Regions from separate parts of the Dickeya ananatis genome, predicted to be linked through region 2. Evidence: predicted binding sites of a transcription regulator. Region 2 holds the regulator's gene; the other holds the start of a gene.
The links. Region 2 encodes LexA, which represses DNA repair genes until DNA is damaged. Its sites were predicted from a motif close to TNCTGTATGTACATACAGNA; they were not measured.

Region 1: the regulator LexA is predicted to act here: its motif matches at 4,803-4,822, upstream of uvrA (excinuclease ABC subunit UvrA).

The regions. Positions count from the first base shown of each region.
Region 1 is NZ_CP040816.1:296,709-304,520, forward strand. Features, by position in the region: gene FGI04_RS01250 (contractile injection system sheath protein) at 1-340, opposite strand, end outside; gene FGI04_RS01255 (hypothetical protein) at 479-1,288, opposite strand; gene FGI04_RS01260 (contractile injection system cap protein) at 1,285-1,866, opposite strand; gene FGI04_RS01265 (hypothetical protein) at 2,099-2,779, opposite strand; gene FGI04_RS01270 (Rossmann-fold NAD(P)-binding domain-containing protein) at 2,778-3,407, shown strand; gene FGI04_RS01275 (flavin reductase family protein) at 3,460-4,035, shown strand; gene FGI04_RS01280 (single-stranded DNA-binding protein) at 4,124-4,675, opposite strand; gene uvrA (excinuclease ABC subunit UvrA) at 4,911-7,742, shown strand.
Region 2 is NZ_CP040816.1:3,587,516-3,595,327, reverse strand. Features, by position in the region: gene ubiA (4-hydroxybenzoate octaprenyltransferase) at 1-797, shown strand, start outside; gene plsB (glycerol-3-phosphate 1-O-acyltransferase PlsB) at 990-3,479, opposite strand; gene FGI04_RS15935 (diacylglycerol kinase) at 3,608-3,973, shown strand; gene lexA (transcriptional repressor LexA) at 4,083-4,694, shown strand; gene zur (zinc uptake transcriptional repressor Zur) at 4,919-5,428, opposite strand; gene FGI04_RS15920 (pirin family protein) at 5,564-6,271, opposite strand; gene FGI04_RS15915 (LysR family transcriptional regulator) at 6,381-7,277, shown strand; gene FGI04_RS15910 (glutathione S-transferase family protein) at 7,358-7,812, opposite strand, start outside.

The sequences.
Region 1 (7,812 bases), 1.5 Mb from region 2:
CATTCTGGAAAAAGAACAGCATGCTGTAGTACAGCAGGTAGCGGGTATTCGCCAGGGTCAGGGTATAGGCCTTACCGGCCTGACTGAAGGCGGCATCCCCCGGTATTTGATCGGTTTTTTCGACGATATCGAATTTATGCAGCGGCGCGCCGCCAAAATAATGGCGAAAATCCGACATCGAGGTAATTCGCCACGCTTTATTACGCAGAGATACGCCGCCATTTTCCGCCTTTTCGGTATAACCAATAAAAGCCGGTACCGCCGTGGCGACTTCAACAACGGAATTGGGGAAAGCGTTCTTTTCAACAATATAAACGCCTGGGGTTTTCATCACGCCCATAGTGTGATTCCTTCTGATTGAGAGAGATAACCACCCCGCGCCCTTTCGATGCCGAGAATAAAAGGTACCTGCGCCGGTATGGCGGTATCGCTATTTTTTATTGCGTTATTTTTTTATTGCCCTGTCTTTATCGTTATGTCAGTTAACAATGATTTCTGAGACAACATCGAATGACTTATCCGTTTGCAATCGACATTGATGCTGTGGCATGGCGACCGGTAATCGTTCAATCAATACGGTGTTGTCCTGATAAAGCTGAAAATAATAGTCTGACTTTTTTTGTATTTTTAATGGCTCATGAGAAATAAACGCCTGTGCCCGTTGGCCATTAGCCAGTATTTCTTCCCCCAGATAATCAAACTGATTATTCTGGCGGTTATCCCGAATACGCGTATTCGTATTAACATACGGCGCGGTGAACAGATATTTCCAGCGCCGCCGTTGGCAGCGAAACGGCATAATAAAGACCGGTGCTGTTCGCCGGTGGAGAAATGCCGTTATCGCCGTTGCATTGATCTCAATATCCACCTGCCAGATTCGCCTTTTGGCTGAGGGCAAACTGTTCGATGCCTCAGCAAGCCTGTCGCTGCGCGTTTCCAGACGCACCTCGCCGGGTTCTGCGCCGTTCAGTGTGTAACCAAAGTACGGCGTCTTCGGTTCCACCAGCCCGCTGGTGTCGGTCGCACTGGTGTCGGTGTAGCTGAAAAAATTCGGCTCCCGGCTGTTAAACCACCACCGCAGCGTGACGTGTTCCACCGCCTGAAGGGCGGGATGGGTTCTATCCGCCAGCACCAGTACCCCGTCAGCCTGCGGTTTGGTCAACAGCCCGATGCTTGTCGCCGCCTGTTGGCTACCCGGCAGCCATTCGCCATAAAACGGCAGGCTGGTACAGCCGGCAAAAAATTCATGTTCGATACGCAATTGAAATAACACGTCGTAATCGCTCATGACGTTGTGCCCTTAGTCACGGTGGCAGGCAATTGTCTGACACGTTCGGTCTGCGACTGAATCGCCTGGCTATCAGCAATTTTTACCCGCACACGGTATACCGCAGACGGTAAATAACGGCTGCCTAACATCGTCCACATCGTGCTGAGCTCATGGCGTGGCAGGCTGTCCATTTCCAGTAATAGTTGCTCAATTGCCTCATTCATATCTGGGGCGTTATAACGGTTAAGCAGGGCATTTTTATGAAAGAACGCCATCGCATGGGCGATCATTTGTAATCCTTCCGCGTATTGCGCACCGCTAAAATTTGCTGCCACCACCAGCGAAATTCGTACAAATAACGGCGGCGTACTAACAGCAAAACGATTCCCAGGATTAGCGGCATTATTCCGATACGTCACGGTTTCTTTTTCAATATTCGATAAAAACACCACCAGTTTATTTTTCGTGAGTGGAAACATCTTACCGTCGTCATCAGCCGGGTTCGCAATAACCACAACGTCATCGTGCAGGTTCAGAGTATTTTTTAGGTATTGATTTAATTGCCGGGTCAGGTAATGGATAGAGGCGTGGATCATGGGGGTTCCTTTATTAATTATCTGCTTTAGATCTCGCTATAAATGAGGTGGCTGTAAGTCGTACACGTGTATTACCGATGGGTTTTGTAGTGAAAACGTATTCTTATTGTCGAGTGCGTGAGCCATGAGTCAAAACAGCGGAATGGTAATGCGTCATTCCGCCTTACTGTTTAGCGATTGCGATTGGATAAACTATGTTGAGTCGTGATCTGTAATTGCGTACGTCAGGCAATCAGAAAAAGTTGCCGTTGGCGTCGACATTGACATCCCCATCATCGTCCATATCGGTGAAGGTTGCGTTTTGGATGTTGAATTGGGCATTGAGCCAGTGTGTAAATGCCACCGGATCAGCGGTAATAAACAGGGATTGCAGATAAGGTGTTAGCTCCAGGGTCGTTGGATCTCTGGCGATCGTGGGATTGGCATTTTTCCATTGCTGAACTGCGATTGGGGCCAATTCCGCCTGAGATTCCAGCGCTTTTCCCCAACAGCCCCCATGGCCTTTGGCTTTGACGGCAACGACCGCATTGTTACCAACCAGTGCCTTCATTCGATTGATCAATGTTATGCCATAGTCACCAAATTGAAATGCGTGGGCACCGACTTTACTGCCATTACTCAAAATACAGGTGATAGACATACAGCTGGACAAAGCAGGGTAGTGTATTCCCTCTGCGGCAGTTGCCGTTTTTACCTCGTTCTCTTGAATTTCTACAGGCATGGTCTTCTCCTCTGTGGTATCGCCAGAAAGGCTTTTTCCCCATAACGTCTTCCCCATAAAGAGTACGTAAAAATCGGTAGTAAACTTGGTCAGTACCACGGAATACTCAGGTAAAGTGATGCGAGTACAATGAAGTCCTTCGCTGCTGTGCCATAACGGAAAATAGACACAGCCAAACAGGGAGATACGCATGAAACTACTACTTGTAGGCGCAACCGGGTTAGTCGGCCATCAGGTGCTATTAAAAGCACTGGCAGAGTCGCGTATTACGCAGGTGACGGCACCGGTACGGCGTGAATTACCTGCTCACGACAAACTGCTGGCACCGCAGGTGAGTTTTGAACACTTGCCGCAAGATGCTGACTGGTGGCAGGCCGATGCCGTTATCTGCACGCTGGGCACCACCATTAAAACGGCAGGGAGCCAGGCGGCGTTCTACCGGGTTGATCATGACTACCCACTGGCGGTTGCACGTCTGGCTAAGCACCACGGCACGCCGACCTACGTGCTGAATTCAGCCAGAGGGGCGAGCGTTACGTCGCGGTTTTTCTACAACCGGGTGAAAGGTGACGTGGAGCGTGATCTGGCTGGGGTGGGTTTTGCCTCACTGACGCTGGTGCGCCCAGGGCTGATTGGCGGTGAGCGACACGCACGGCGGCCCGGTGAATGGGCGGCACAACAGGTATTGCGTGTATTGCATCCGGTGCTGCCACGGGCTTTGCACATAAACCCTGCACAGCGGATTGCCGATGCGTTACTGGACGCGGCGTTGAACCCCGTTGCGGGTGTGCGAACCGTGAGCTCTGAACATTTGGTGTAAGTGTCAGGACACTATGTATGCCAGAACACTATGTATAACGCAGGAGTTAAACATGAATAGCGCAATTTCACCGGTTGAGCTGGCAAAAGCCTATCGGCTGGTTAACCACGGGCCGACGGTGTTGGTGTCGGCCTGCCATAACGGGGTTGAGGATGTGATGGCGGCGGCCTGGTGCTGTGGGCTGGATTTTGCACCACCTAAGCTGACTGTCGTGCTGGATAAAGCGACCAAAACACGCGAGCTGCTGGAAAACAGCGGCTATTTCGCTATTCAGGTGCCGACAGTGGCACAACTGCAATTAACCAACCGGGTCGGGAATATCAGCCTGCGGGATAACCCGGATAAACTGGCGCACTGCCAGGTGGAACTGTTTCGCACCAGCGAATCAGATGTGCCGTTGGTGGCCGGTTGTGCAGCGTGGCTGCTGTGCAAGCTGATCCCTGAAGCTCACAATCAGCAAACCTACGACCTTTTTATCGGTGAGGTCATCGCTGCCTGGGCGGATTCACGAGTCTTCAGTGACGGTCACTGGCATTTTGAGAAGGCCGACCCGACATGGCGTAGCCTGCATCACGTGGCGGGTGGGCATTATTACGCCATCGGCGATGCGCTGAATGCAGGGGAATAGCGATATAAACGAACGCCCTGCAAAGGCAGGGCGCGTTGTAAGGGGATAATACCGGAACCTGTGTTGGCCCCGGCATTGATGACGCTTATCAGAACGGAATGTCGTCGTCAAAATCCATCGGCGGTTCGTTGCCCGGCATCGGCGCGCTTTGCTGCGGACGGGATTGACCGCCACCGCTGAACTGGTTGGCTTGCTGCGGCTGTTGCGGTTGACCCCAACCACCTTGTGGCGCGTTACCTCCACCCATATTGCCGCCCATGTTGCCACCAGCAGCAGGTGCGCCGCCGCCGGTGCGGCCGCCCAGCATTTGCATGCTGCCGGAGATATCGACCACCACTTCAGTGGTGTAGCGATCCTGGCCGCTCTGATCCTGCCATTTGCGGGTACGCAACTGACCTTCGATATACACCTGAGAGCCTTTGCGCAGGTACTCACCGGCGATTTCCGCCAGCTTGCCGTAGAGTGCGACGCGGTGCCACTCTGTACGCTCTTTCTGCTCGCCGGTCTGCTTGTCGCGCCAGCTGTCCGACGTGGCCAGAGTCAGGTTAGCGACTGCGCCGCCATTCGGCATGTAACGGACTTCCGGGTCCTGACCCAGATTCCCGATAAGAATCACTTTGTTAACGCCTCTGCTGGCCATGTTGGTGTCTCCTGAACAATCACATCTATAAATTTTAAACGAAAAACTATATCACGCCATTGAGTCAGATAATACCCGCGAGGCGAACCGCATTCTTTTTTCCACCGTTGCAGAAATTGCCATCAGATACTGGATATCCATTCAGTTTTGTTTGTGCCATAATCGGCCGTTTCTACTGGTTTCCTTTCTTAGGTAAAGGATAAAAAGAACAGCGTCTACTGCGGGAAAAGTGTGCATGGATAAGATTGAGATTCGTGGTGCCCGTACCCATAACCTGAAGAACATCAACCTGATTATTCCGCGTGATAAGCTTATCGTCGTGACGGGGTTATCCGGTTCGGGCAAATCCTCGCTGGCGTTCGATACGCTGTATGCCGAAGGGCAACGTCGTTATGTGGAGTCGCTATCGGCTTACGCGCGCCAGTTCCTGTCATTGATGGAAAAGCCGGATGTGGACCACATCGAAGGGCTGTCGCCCGCCATTTCCATCGAACAGAAATCTACGTCACATAACCCGCGTTCTACCGTCGGCACCATCACTGAAATCCACGATTACCTGCGTTTGTTGTTTGCCCGAGTCGGTGAGCCACGCTGCCCGGAACACGATATTCCGCTGGATGCCCAGACCGTCAGCCAGATGGTGGACAACGTCTTGTCACAGCCGGAAGGCAAGCGATTGATGCTGCTGGCACCTATCGTGAAAGAACGTAAAGGCGAGCACACCAAGACGCTGGAGAACCTGGCGACGCAGGGCTACATCCGCGCGCGTATCGACGGTGAAGTGTGCGACCTGTCAGACCCGCCGAAACTGGAACTCCAGAAAAAGCACACCATTGAAGTGGTGGTAGACCGCTTTAAAGTACGCAGCGATTTGGCGCAGCGTTTGGCGGAGTCGTTCGAAACCGCGCTGGAGTTGTCCGGCGGCACCGCTGTGGTGGCGGATATGGATGATCCGAACGCGCCAGAGCTGCTCTTTTCCGCTAACTTTGCCTGCCCGGTGTGTGGTTACAGCATGCATGAGCTGGAGCCGCGACTGTTTTCATTCAATAACCCGGCGGGTGCCTGCCCAACGTGTGACGGGCTGGGCGTACAGCAGTTTTTTGACCCGGCGCGTGTGGTGCAAAACGGCGAATTATCGCTGGCAGGCGGCGCGATCCGCGGCTGGGATCGCCGTAATTTCTACTATTTCCAGATGCTGCGCTCACTGGCGGAGCACTATGAGTTCGATGTGGAAGCGCCGTTCGATAGCCTCAGCCCGGCGATTCACAAGGTAATTCTGTACGGTTCCGGCAAAGAGAATATCGAGTTCAAATATATCAACGATCGTGGCGATACCTCGGTGCGCCGTCATCCGTTCGAAGGGGTGCTCAACAATATGGAGCGCCGCTACAAAGAGACGGAATCGACCGCTGTACGCGAAGAACTGGCGAAATTCATCAGCAACCGGCCGTGCGCCAGCTGTAATGGCACCCGCTTGCGTGAAGAAGCGCGCCACGTTTACGTGGAGCAGACCACGCTGCCACAGATTGCTGACATGAGCATCGGCCATGCGATGGCGTTTTTCCATAACATCAAGCTGAGCGGCCAACGGGCGAAAATCGCCGAAAAAGTGCTGAAAGAAATCGGCGATCGGCTGCGTTTTCTGGTTAACGTGGGTCTGAATTACCTGTCGCTGTCGCGCTCGGCGGAAACCTTGTCGGGCGGCGAAGCGCAGCGTATTCGTTTGGCGAGCCAAATCGGTGCCGGTCTGGTTGGGGTGATGTATGTGCTGGACGAACCGTCTATCGGCCTGCATCAGCGTGATAACGAGCGCCTGCTGGAAACATTGATCCACCTGCGTAACCTTGGTAACACGGTGATTGTGGTGGAGCACGATGAAGACGCCATCCGTGCCGCTGACCATATTATCGATATCGGTCCCGGTGCTGGCGTACACGGCGGTCAGGTGATTGCCGAAGGCACGGCCACGCAGATTATGGCGGTGCCGGAATCGCTGACCGGGCAGTTCCTGAGCGGCGTGCGCAAAATCGAGATCCCGGCGCAGCGTGTGCAGGCGGATCCGTCTAAAGTACTGAAGCTGATTGGTGCGCGCGGCAACAACCTCAAAGACGTGACCCTGACGCTGCCAGTCGGGCTGTTCACCTGTATTACCGGGGTGTCCGGTTCCGGTAAATCGACGCTGATCAACGATACGCTGTTCCCGATTGCCCAGCGCCAGCTTAACGGCGGTGAACTGAACGAACCGGCACCGTACCGCGAGATCCAGGGGCTGGAGCAGTTCGATAAGGTGATCGACATCGATCAAAGCCCGATCGGTCGTACCCCTCGCTCGAACCCGGCCACCTACACCGGCGTGTTTACGCCTATCCGCGAGTTATTCGCCGGTGTACCGGAAGCGCGCAGCCGCGGCTATAACCCCGGTCGGTTTAGTTTTAACGTGCGCGGCGGGCGTTGCGAAGCCTGTCAGGGCGACGGTGTTATCAAGGTGGAAATGCACTTCCTGCCGGATATTTATGTGCCCTGTGACCAGTGCAAAGGCAAACGCTATAACCGCGAAACGCTGGAGATTAAATACAAGGGCAAGAGCATCCATGAAGTGCTGGAAATGACCATCGAAGACGCCCGCGAGTTCTTTGATGCCATTCCGGCGCTGGCGCGTAAGCTGCAAACCCTGATCGATGTCGGTTTGTCTTACATCCGTTTGGGGCAGTCGGCCACCACGTTGTCCGGCGGGGAGGCGCAGCGCGTGAAGCTGGCGCGTGAGCTGTCGAAGCGTGGCACTGGGCAGACGCTGTATATTCTGGACGAGCCGACGACTGGCCTGCATTTTGCCGATATTCAGCAGTTGCTGGCGGTTTTGCACCAGTTGCGCGATCAGGGCAACACCATTGTGGTGATCGAGCACAATCTGGATGTGATCAAAACCGCTGACTGGATAGTCGATCTGGGCCCGGAAGGGGGCAGCGGCGGCGGCGAGATTCTGGTGTCCGGCACGCCGGAAACGGTAGCCCAGTGCGAGCAATCCCACACCGCCCGGTTCCTGAAACCGATTCTGGATCGGGGTTGATCAGTTTAGTTTATTGATAAACCTTCCTAATTTGACGGAAGTGGTTTTTCCAGCGTCAAAACTGTGCTGA
Region 2 (7,812 bases):
TTGGCACGTTATTGCTGTTATGGCCAACACTGTGGGCATTATGGCTGGCAGGACGTGGCGCACCGACGCTCTGGACGTTACTGGTGTTTGTGGCAGGGGTATTTTTGATGCGTGCCGCAGGGTGTGTGATTAATGACTACGCCGATCGCCATTTCGATGGGCACGTCAAACGTACCGCCGCACGACCGTTACCCGCCGGGTTAGTGAGTGAACAATCTGCCAAGGTGCTGTTTGTTGTTCTGGTATTGCTGGCGTTTGGTTTGGTACTGACCATGAACCCGCTGACTATCTGGTTATCGGTTGCCGCGCTGGCGCTGGCGTGGGTGTATCCATTCATGAAACGCGTTAGCCATCTGCCACAACTGGTTTTAGGAGCCGCGTTTGGCTGGTCTATCCCGATGGCGTATGCCGCCGTTAGCGAATCCTTGCCTGCCGCCTGTTGGCTGATGTTTTTTGCCTACATTTGCTGGACCATCGCGTATGACACCGAATACGCGATGGTAGATCGCGACGATGATCTCAAGATTGGGATAAAATCCACCGCCATCTTGTTTGGCCGTCATGACACCTTGATTATCGGCGTACTGCAACTGATGACGCTGGTGGCGATGCTGGCACTAGGAAGGATGATGGGGTTGAGCCAGATTTTCTACTGGTCGGTGCTGGTGGCTGCTGCCTTGTTCGCTTATCAGCAACGGCTGATTGCCGGGCGTGAACGTGATGACTGCTTCCGGGCATTCAACAATAACAATTATGTCGGCATGGTGCTGTTTTTCGGCATCCTGTTTGGTTTGTAGCCGGTTTTCTGTAGTAAGCTGTTTGTAGCAGATTGTTTTGTAAAAGAAAGATGGTTTTATAAAAGAAAGGTTGTTTTATAAAAGCAAGATAGTTTTATAAAAGAAAAATAGTTTTGTGGCTGGCTGTTTTATCGCAACAGGGCGGTTATTGAGTGGTAAAACAGCCCTGCGCGTCTGCGCAGGGCTTCATCGTTACTCGACGTCTTCCTTTTCTTTTTCCTTTTCAGCCAGACTCACAGCGGGTTCGCTTTCGCTGCTTTCCTGCGCCAGGCTGGCACTTTCAATGGTGAGTTTGACTTCTGGCGTGAGCAGTTCACCCAGTATGGCGTAAATTGCCTGCACATGTTCCAGCACGGCTTCACCCGTATCGCTGACGTACCCTTCGTTACGCAATGTGTTGACCAGCGTTGAGAAGACCGCCTTGTCGAAAAACTCTGGCGCATTAATACCATGCAATACAGACAGACGCTGCGCCATACTGCGGCTTTCTTTCTCCAGCGCACCACGGCTGATGGACGGGTTGGCGTTCAGCAACGCCAGCGTAATGGCATAACGCTGCAGCGTTTCACGCACACCGGCGGCCAGCAATTGCAACGTACGGATTCGTGCAGGGTTCAGTTCCAGCACATCATCTCGGGTCTGAATCAGTTGCTGATTCGCCAGCTCGGCGACCAGATCATTCAGTACGTCCGCCAGTGCGGTTTTCTCGTAATACAGGAACAATTCAGCCTGTAGCAGCGGATAAATCAGTGTTATCTGGCGCAGCAGCTCGGCGGTTGTAATACGGCGGCAGTGCATCACGATGCTGGCAACTAACGACGGCAGTACCAGCATATGCTGGATGTTATTGCGATAGTACGTCATCAACACCGCCTGCTCGCGCGGCAGGATGATAATATCGCCGACGTTATCCTTCTCCACTTCGAACTTATCCATACCCAGTGCGTGATCCAACAGCTCGGCAGCGGTTCGATTCGGCACGGTGGCATCCTGATTGTAAGGGACATTACGCAGCAGTTGCAGGTAACACTCCAGTTGCTCTTCCATCTGCTCACGGGTTAACGCCCGCTGGCGGGAGGCGAGCAGCGCAGTACAACACAGGTTCATTGCGTTGGCCGCCGCGGCATTGTTGATACGCACCATGATGTTATCGGCGATATCCTGCACGGTTGGCGTCAGCCAGGCTGGTCGTTGCGGATCGATAGGATCGATGGCATCACGCCACTGTGGTACGTGGTGGTTGAGGTACGTGGTCAACGACAGCGGTTCGCCGATGTTCACGTATCCTTGACCGAGGTTGCGCAGTTTGCGTAACCCGCGCACCATTTGCAGGAAACCCTCTTTCTCTTTGGTCGCGCCGCGCAGCTCTTTCGCGTAGGTGCCCACCTCCATCACATGCTCATAGCCGATGTAAATCGGCACTAATGTGATCGGGCGAGTTCCACCGCGCAGCATCGCCTGAATGGTCATGGCTAGTGTGCCGGTCTTGGGCTCCAGCAAACGACCAGTACGGGAACGGCCGCCTTCGACAAAGTATTCCACCGAATAACCCCGGGTGAACAACTCACCCAGATACTCGCGAAACAGCGTGGAATAGAGTTTGTTGCCCTTGAACGTGCGGCGGATGAAGAACGCGCCGAGACGACGGAAAATGGGGCCAGCCGGCCAGAAGTTAAGGTTGATGCCGGCAGCGATATGCGGCGGCACCAGGCCCTGATGGTACAAAACGTAGGAGAGCAGCAGATAGTCCATGTGGCTGCGGTGGCAGGGGACATAGACGATTTCGTGCCCGTCTTGTGCCAGCTGACGCACCCGTTCGGCATTATGCACGTTGATGCCCTGGTACAAGCGGTTCCAGGTCCAGCTCAGTACACGGTCTGATAACCGCACGGCTTCATAGGAGAAGTCGGCAGCAATCTCTTCCAGCAGCGTGATGGCGTTTTGTTGGGCTTTGTCATGCGAAATCTTTTTCACCCGCGCTTCATCGTCAATCGCTTTGGCGATAGCGCGGGAAGACAGCAACTTATTGAACAGCTCCTGGCGGACCGGCAAACGCGGGCCGACTGCCGCCAGCCGCAGACGAGAAAAGTGCATCCGTGCTACGCGTGCCAGCTTGTGGGCGATAGTCTTATCGGTGCCGTGCTCGGTTGCCATGTAACGCAGTGATACGGGGACGGAGAAACGTACAAAGCTGTCGCGTCCCAGCCATAACACGGCGAAGAATTTTTCAATACCGTTCAACAGGCGCAGATGTGGTGTGCCCTGACTCTGCCCTTCGCGGCCAGGCGAACGACCGAACATGACGGATACCGGCACCATCTGTATATCGAGTTGCGGATTGTTGCGATGCAGATCCAGATAATCGTGGAACAGCTTTATCGACTGCTGTTTAGGCACGTAATAACGGAACAGACGCGGGCCATCATTAACGAAAACGTAGCTCGGTAAGGTTTTTCCATCGATCTGCAGTGGTTGCAGCGGATCGGGCAGGCCTTGCTCCAGACATTTCGTGCGCAGAGTCAGCAAATCCGCCTTGGAGTTGTAAGGCAGGACATAGAAAATGGGCCGCGCCGGATCCAACCGTTGTTCATTAACGGGATCCTGTGGAATGACCTTACTTTTAACCAGTAATTTTAGCGGGAAATTCAGTAGTTTATAGTAAATTATACGCCAACCTGACATAACAACCAGAAGCCTCTTGTTAGCAATTCGGGCCAAGGATACCAGAAACCAGACAGGATATCTGTGGTGATGAAACCAGGGCTGCGCGTTAAAATCATGGCCAACCACAAATTAAAGGCGGAGTACGCATGAACAAAGCAACCGGAATGACCCGCATCATCAAAGCGACGGGTTATTCGCTGCAAGGATTGAAACAGGCATGGCAGCATGAGGCGGCGTTTCGACAGGAACTCCTGCTTACGCTGGTCGCGGTGATTATTGCCTGCTGGTTGCCGGTTTCCATGGTGGAACGACTGCTGTTGATCGGCGCAGTCGTGTTGATCGTACTGTTTGAGCTGGTCAATAGTGCGATTGAGGCGGTGGTGGATCGCGTCGGTACGGATTACCACGAATTGTCAGGCCGGGCCAAAGACATCGGCTCGGCGGCGGTATTCGTCGCCTGTCTGTTGGCGGCAGTCGTGTGGGGCGGGATACTGTGGAGCCGTTTTGCGTGACGCTCTGCATAATCACAGAAAAATCCGTGCAATAGCAATCTCGCGGTTCCCATAGGCACTTTCCCTGTATATACTCACAGCGAAACTGTATAAACAAACAGGGGGCGGAATGAAAGCGCTAACTACCAGACAACAGCAGGTTTATGATCTGATTCGCGATCATATTTCACAAACCGGTATGCCGCCCACCCGGGCCGAAATTGCCAGTCAGTTGGGCTTCCGCTCGCCCAATGCAGCCGAAGAACACCTCAAGGCGCTCGCACGTAAAGGCGTCATTGAAATTGTGACGGGCGCTTCTCGTGGAATCCGCCTGTTGATGGAAGAAGAAGACCAAGGTCTGCCGTTAATTGGCCGTGTCGCCGCCGGTGAACCGCTGCTGGCTCAGCAGCATATCGAATGTCACTATCAGGTTGATCCCGCAATGTTTAAACCCAGCGCTGATTTTCTGCTGCGGGTGAGTGGGATGTCGATGAAAGACATCGGAATTCTGGATGGTGACCTGCTGGCGGTACATAAAACGCAGGATGTGCGTAACGGTCAGGTTGTTGTCGCGCGCATTGAAGATGAAGTGACAGTTAAACGCTTGAAAAAGCAGGGCAACATTGTTCAGTTGCTGGCAGAAAATAAAGAGTTTTCACCGATCGTTGTCGATTTGCGTGAGCAAAACTTCTCCATTGAAGGGTTGGCGGTGGGTGTTATCCGCAACAGCGACTGGAGCTGACGCCCCTGTTCCAGTCCGCCCTTGATGGGTGATGCGCATTGCCCATACTGGTGTCCAGTGTGTCTGGATGGGCACCTTTTATTTCCCGGTTTGATCTCCGGTTTGCGTCAGGGAAGGGCGATGAATTCAGAAATGAATTCAGGAGAAGCAATGGATTCAAGAGAAATCAGGATAAAGCAGTGTGAAGCAGCGCTTCACACTTGGCACCTCATCGTTTTCGCTGTTCAGCGTTTTTTCACGGGGATGCTGTGATCGTGATGGCAACTGTCCCGATGTTCGCAAGATTCAACCTGTTGGCATTCGCCACACAAACCATGCGCTTCCACCACGCTGTGACGCAAGGCAAAACCTGCCTGTTTGGCTAGCTGGTGCAGGGTTTCTTCCACCCCTTCCGTCTGGCGTTCTGTCACTTGTCCGCACCGATCGCAGATAAACAGCGCCGACGTATGGCTGTGTTCCTCAAAATGATGGCACAGTACATAACTGTTGGTAGATTCCACCTTATGGATAAAACCTTGTTCCAGCAAAAAATCCAGTGCGCGATAGACGGTTGGGGGTTTGGCCTGCGGTTCGGAAACACGGAGCAGATCCAGCAGATCATACGCGCTGATCGCACCAGGCTGCAGGGCCATCAAACGCAACACCTCCTGACGTTGAGGCGTCAGACGTACATTGCGTTGCTGACAAAGCTGTTCAGCCTGGGCAACAAGTTTGTCCGGATTGGTTGAATCCATTGCAGTAACCCTGAAGCGAGTGTGAAATTATCCCGGCATATTATCATGACTGGACAAAAACGCCGAGATAGCGACATCGAGGTTACTTGGGTGGCTCCCGCATTAGGGGGATTCGTCTGCTGAGCCCGAAGGCACTTAGACCACCAGGTCTATCAGTAATGCACGTGCGGCGGTTTCTGCCCGAACGATAAGACTCTTTTCCTGCTGAACAAACGCACCGTCGCCACAACGCAATACGCTCGGTATCGGCGCGCTATTCCCATTAATATGCAGAGTACCGTAAATCGACTGCAGATAAGCCCGGTTGCCGTTCAGTGTCAGGTGATGTTGTTCACCGGCGGCCAGATTCACATGGTGGATCCAGACCTGCTGACGCAGATGGAGGGCATTGGCAGATTCATCTGGCGATGCAATCAACTGATAAGGCTGCTGCTCTTCCACCTGCAGCCGTTGCAGACACTGGTTTTCCCGGGTAGGGCAAGCGTCCAGCCACAGCTGTAGCCGGGTCAGTGGCGTCTCACTGCCAGTATTGTGCTCGCTATAGCTGATATTGGGTTGCGTGGCGAGCAACAAGGCCTCGCCAGCTTTGGCCCGGGTATGGTTGCCGTTGCTGTCACGATATTCTGCTTCACCCTGCAAGATGATATTCAGGATATCCACGCGGGGATAGGAGCGTGGCTGAAAGGAGGCGCCGGGGGCCAGTACTTCCTGATTGAGCACCCGCAGCGAGGCAAAGCCCAGCAGATCAGGATCAAAGTAATGACCGAAAGAAAAGGTATAGCGCGCCTGCAACCAGCCATAGTCAGCCTTGCCGCATTGTTCTGCTGCTCTGCTAATGATCATGGTATTCGACCCTGAGAATTATTGATGAAGCGATAGTAATTGTCTGGACGATGGATTGTTAGCCAGTTAATCTGGTCGGCACGTTCAAAAATCCTGAATGAGTGAATAAATGGCAAAGGAACGGGCACTAACACTGGAAGCCTTAAGAGTCATGGATGCTATCGATCGCCGGGGAAGTTTTGCCGCCGCTGCAGATGAGCTGGGGCGTGTACCTTCTGCCCTGAGTTATACCATGCAGAAACTGGAAGATGAGCTGGATGTCGTGTTGTTCGACCGTTCCGGGCATCGTACGAAGTTCACCAATGTGGGGCGTATGCTGCTGGAGCGTGGACGCATCTTGCTGGAAGCTGCAGACAAGTTGACGACGGATGCCGAAGCGCTGGCGCGTGGATGGGAAACCCATCTGACCATTGTGATGGAAGCATTGGTGCCGACCGAGCGTTTTTTCCCTTTGCTGGATAAGTTGTCGCTAAAAGCCAATACCCAGGTGTCATTATTGACGGAGGTGCTGGCAGGGGCATGGGAACGGCTTGAGCAAGGACGGGCAGATATCGTTATCGCACCGGACATGCACTTTCGCTCGTCTTCGGAAATCAACACCCGCAAGCTTTACTCCATGAAGAGCGTGTATGTGGCAAGCCCGGACCACCCGATTCACGATGAACCGGAGCCGTTATCGGAAGTGACGCGGGTTAAATATCGCGGTATTGCGATTGCCGATACCGCCCGCGAGCGCCCTGTACTAACAGTGCAATTGCTGGATAAGCAGCCGCGTTTGACCGTGAGTTCGATGGATGACAAGCGACGGGCGTTGCTGGCCGGACTGGGGGTGGCGACAATGCCCTATGAACGGGTGGCTCAGGATATTGCCGAAGGCAGGCTGCGAGTCGTCAGTCCGGAAAACATCATCGAAGTCCAAATCATCATGGCATGGCGGCGTGATAGCATGGGCGAAGCCAAGGCGTGGTTTTTACGGGAAATCCCCCGCATATTCAACGCAAATTGAGTATGACACAACACCGTCGCTGATGTTAATCACGCGACGGTGTTACGCCATAAAGCCTGCTTGCGGCGGACAATATGAGATTACGGGTAACGCCTGTCCCGACCATGTGGCGCATCCAGATTCATATCTGGCCCGACGGAAATAATACCGTGAGGGTTGATGGTGCCATGACTGCGGTAGTAATGGTGGCGGATATGCTCCAGATTGACCGTCTCAGCGACCCCCGGTAGTTGATAGATGTCACGCAGGTAACCATACAGGCTGGGGTAATCGCTTATCCGGCGTTTGTCGCACTTGAAATGGGTATGGTAGACCGGATCAAAGCGGATCAAGGTTGTCCACAAACGGATATCGGCCTCAGTGAGGTGCTCACCAGTCAGATAACGCTGCCTGTCGAGGTGCGTTTCCAGTCTCTCCAGGGCGCTAAATACCAAACCGACCGACTCGTCATAAGCCTGTTGCGTTGTGGCGAAACCCGCTTTATACACCCCATTGTTGACCTGATGGTAAATCCACTCATTAAGCTCGTCGATCT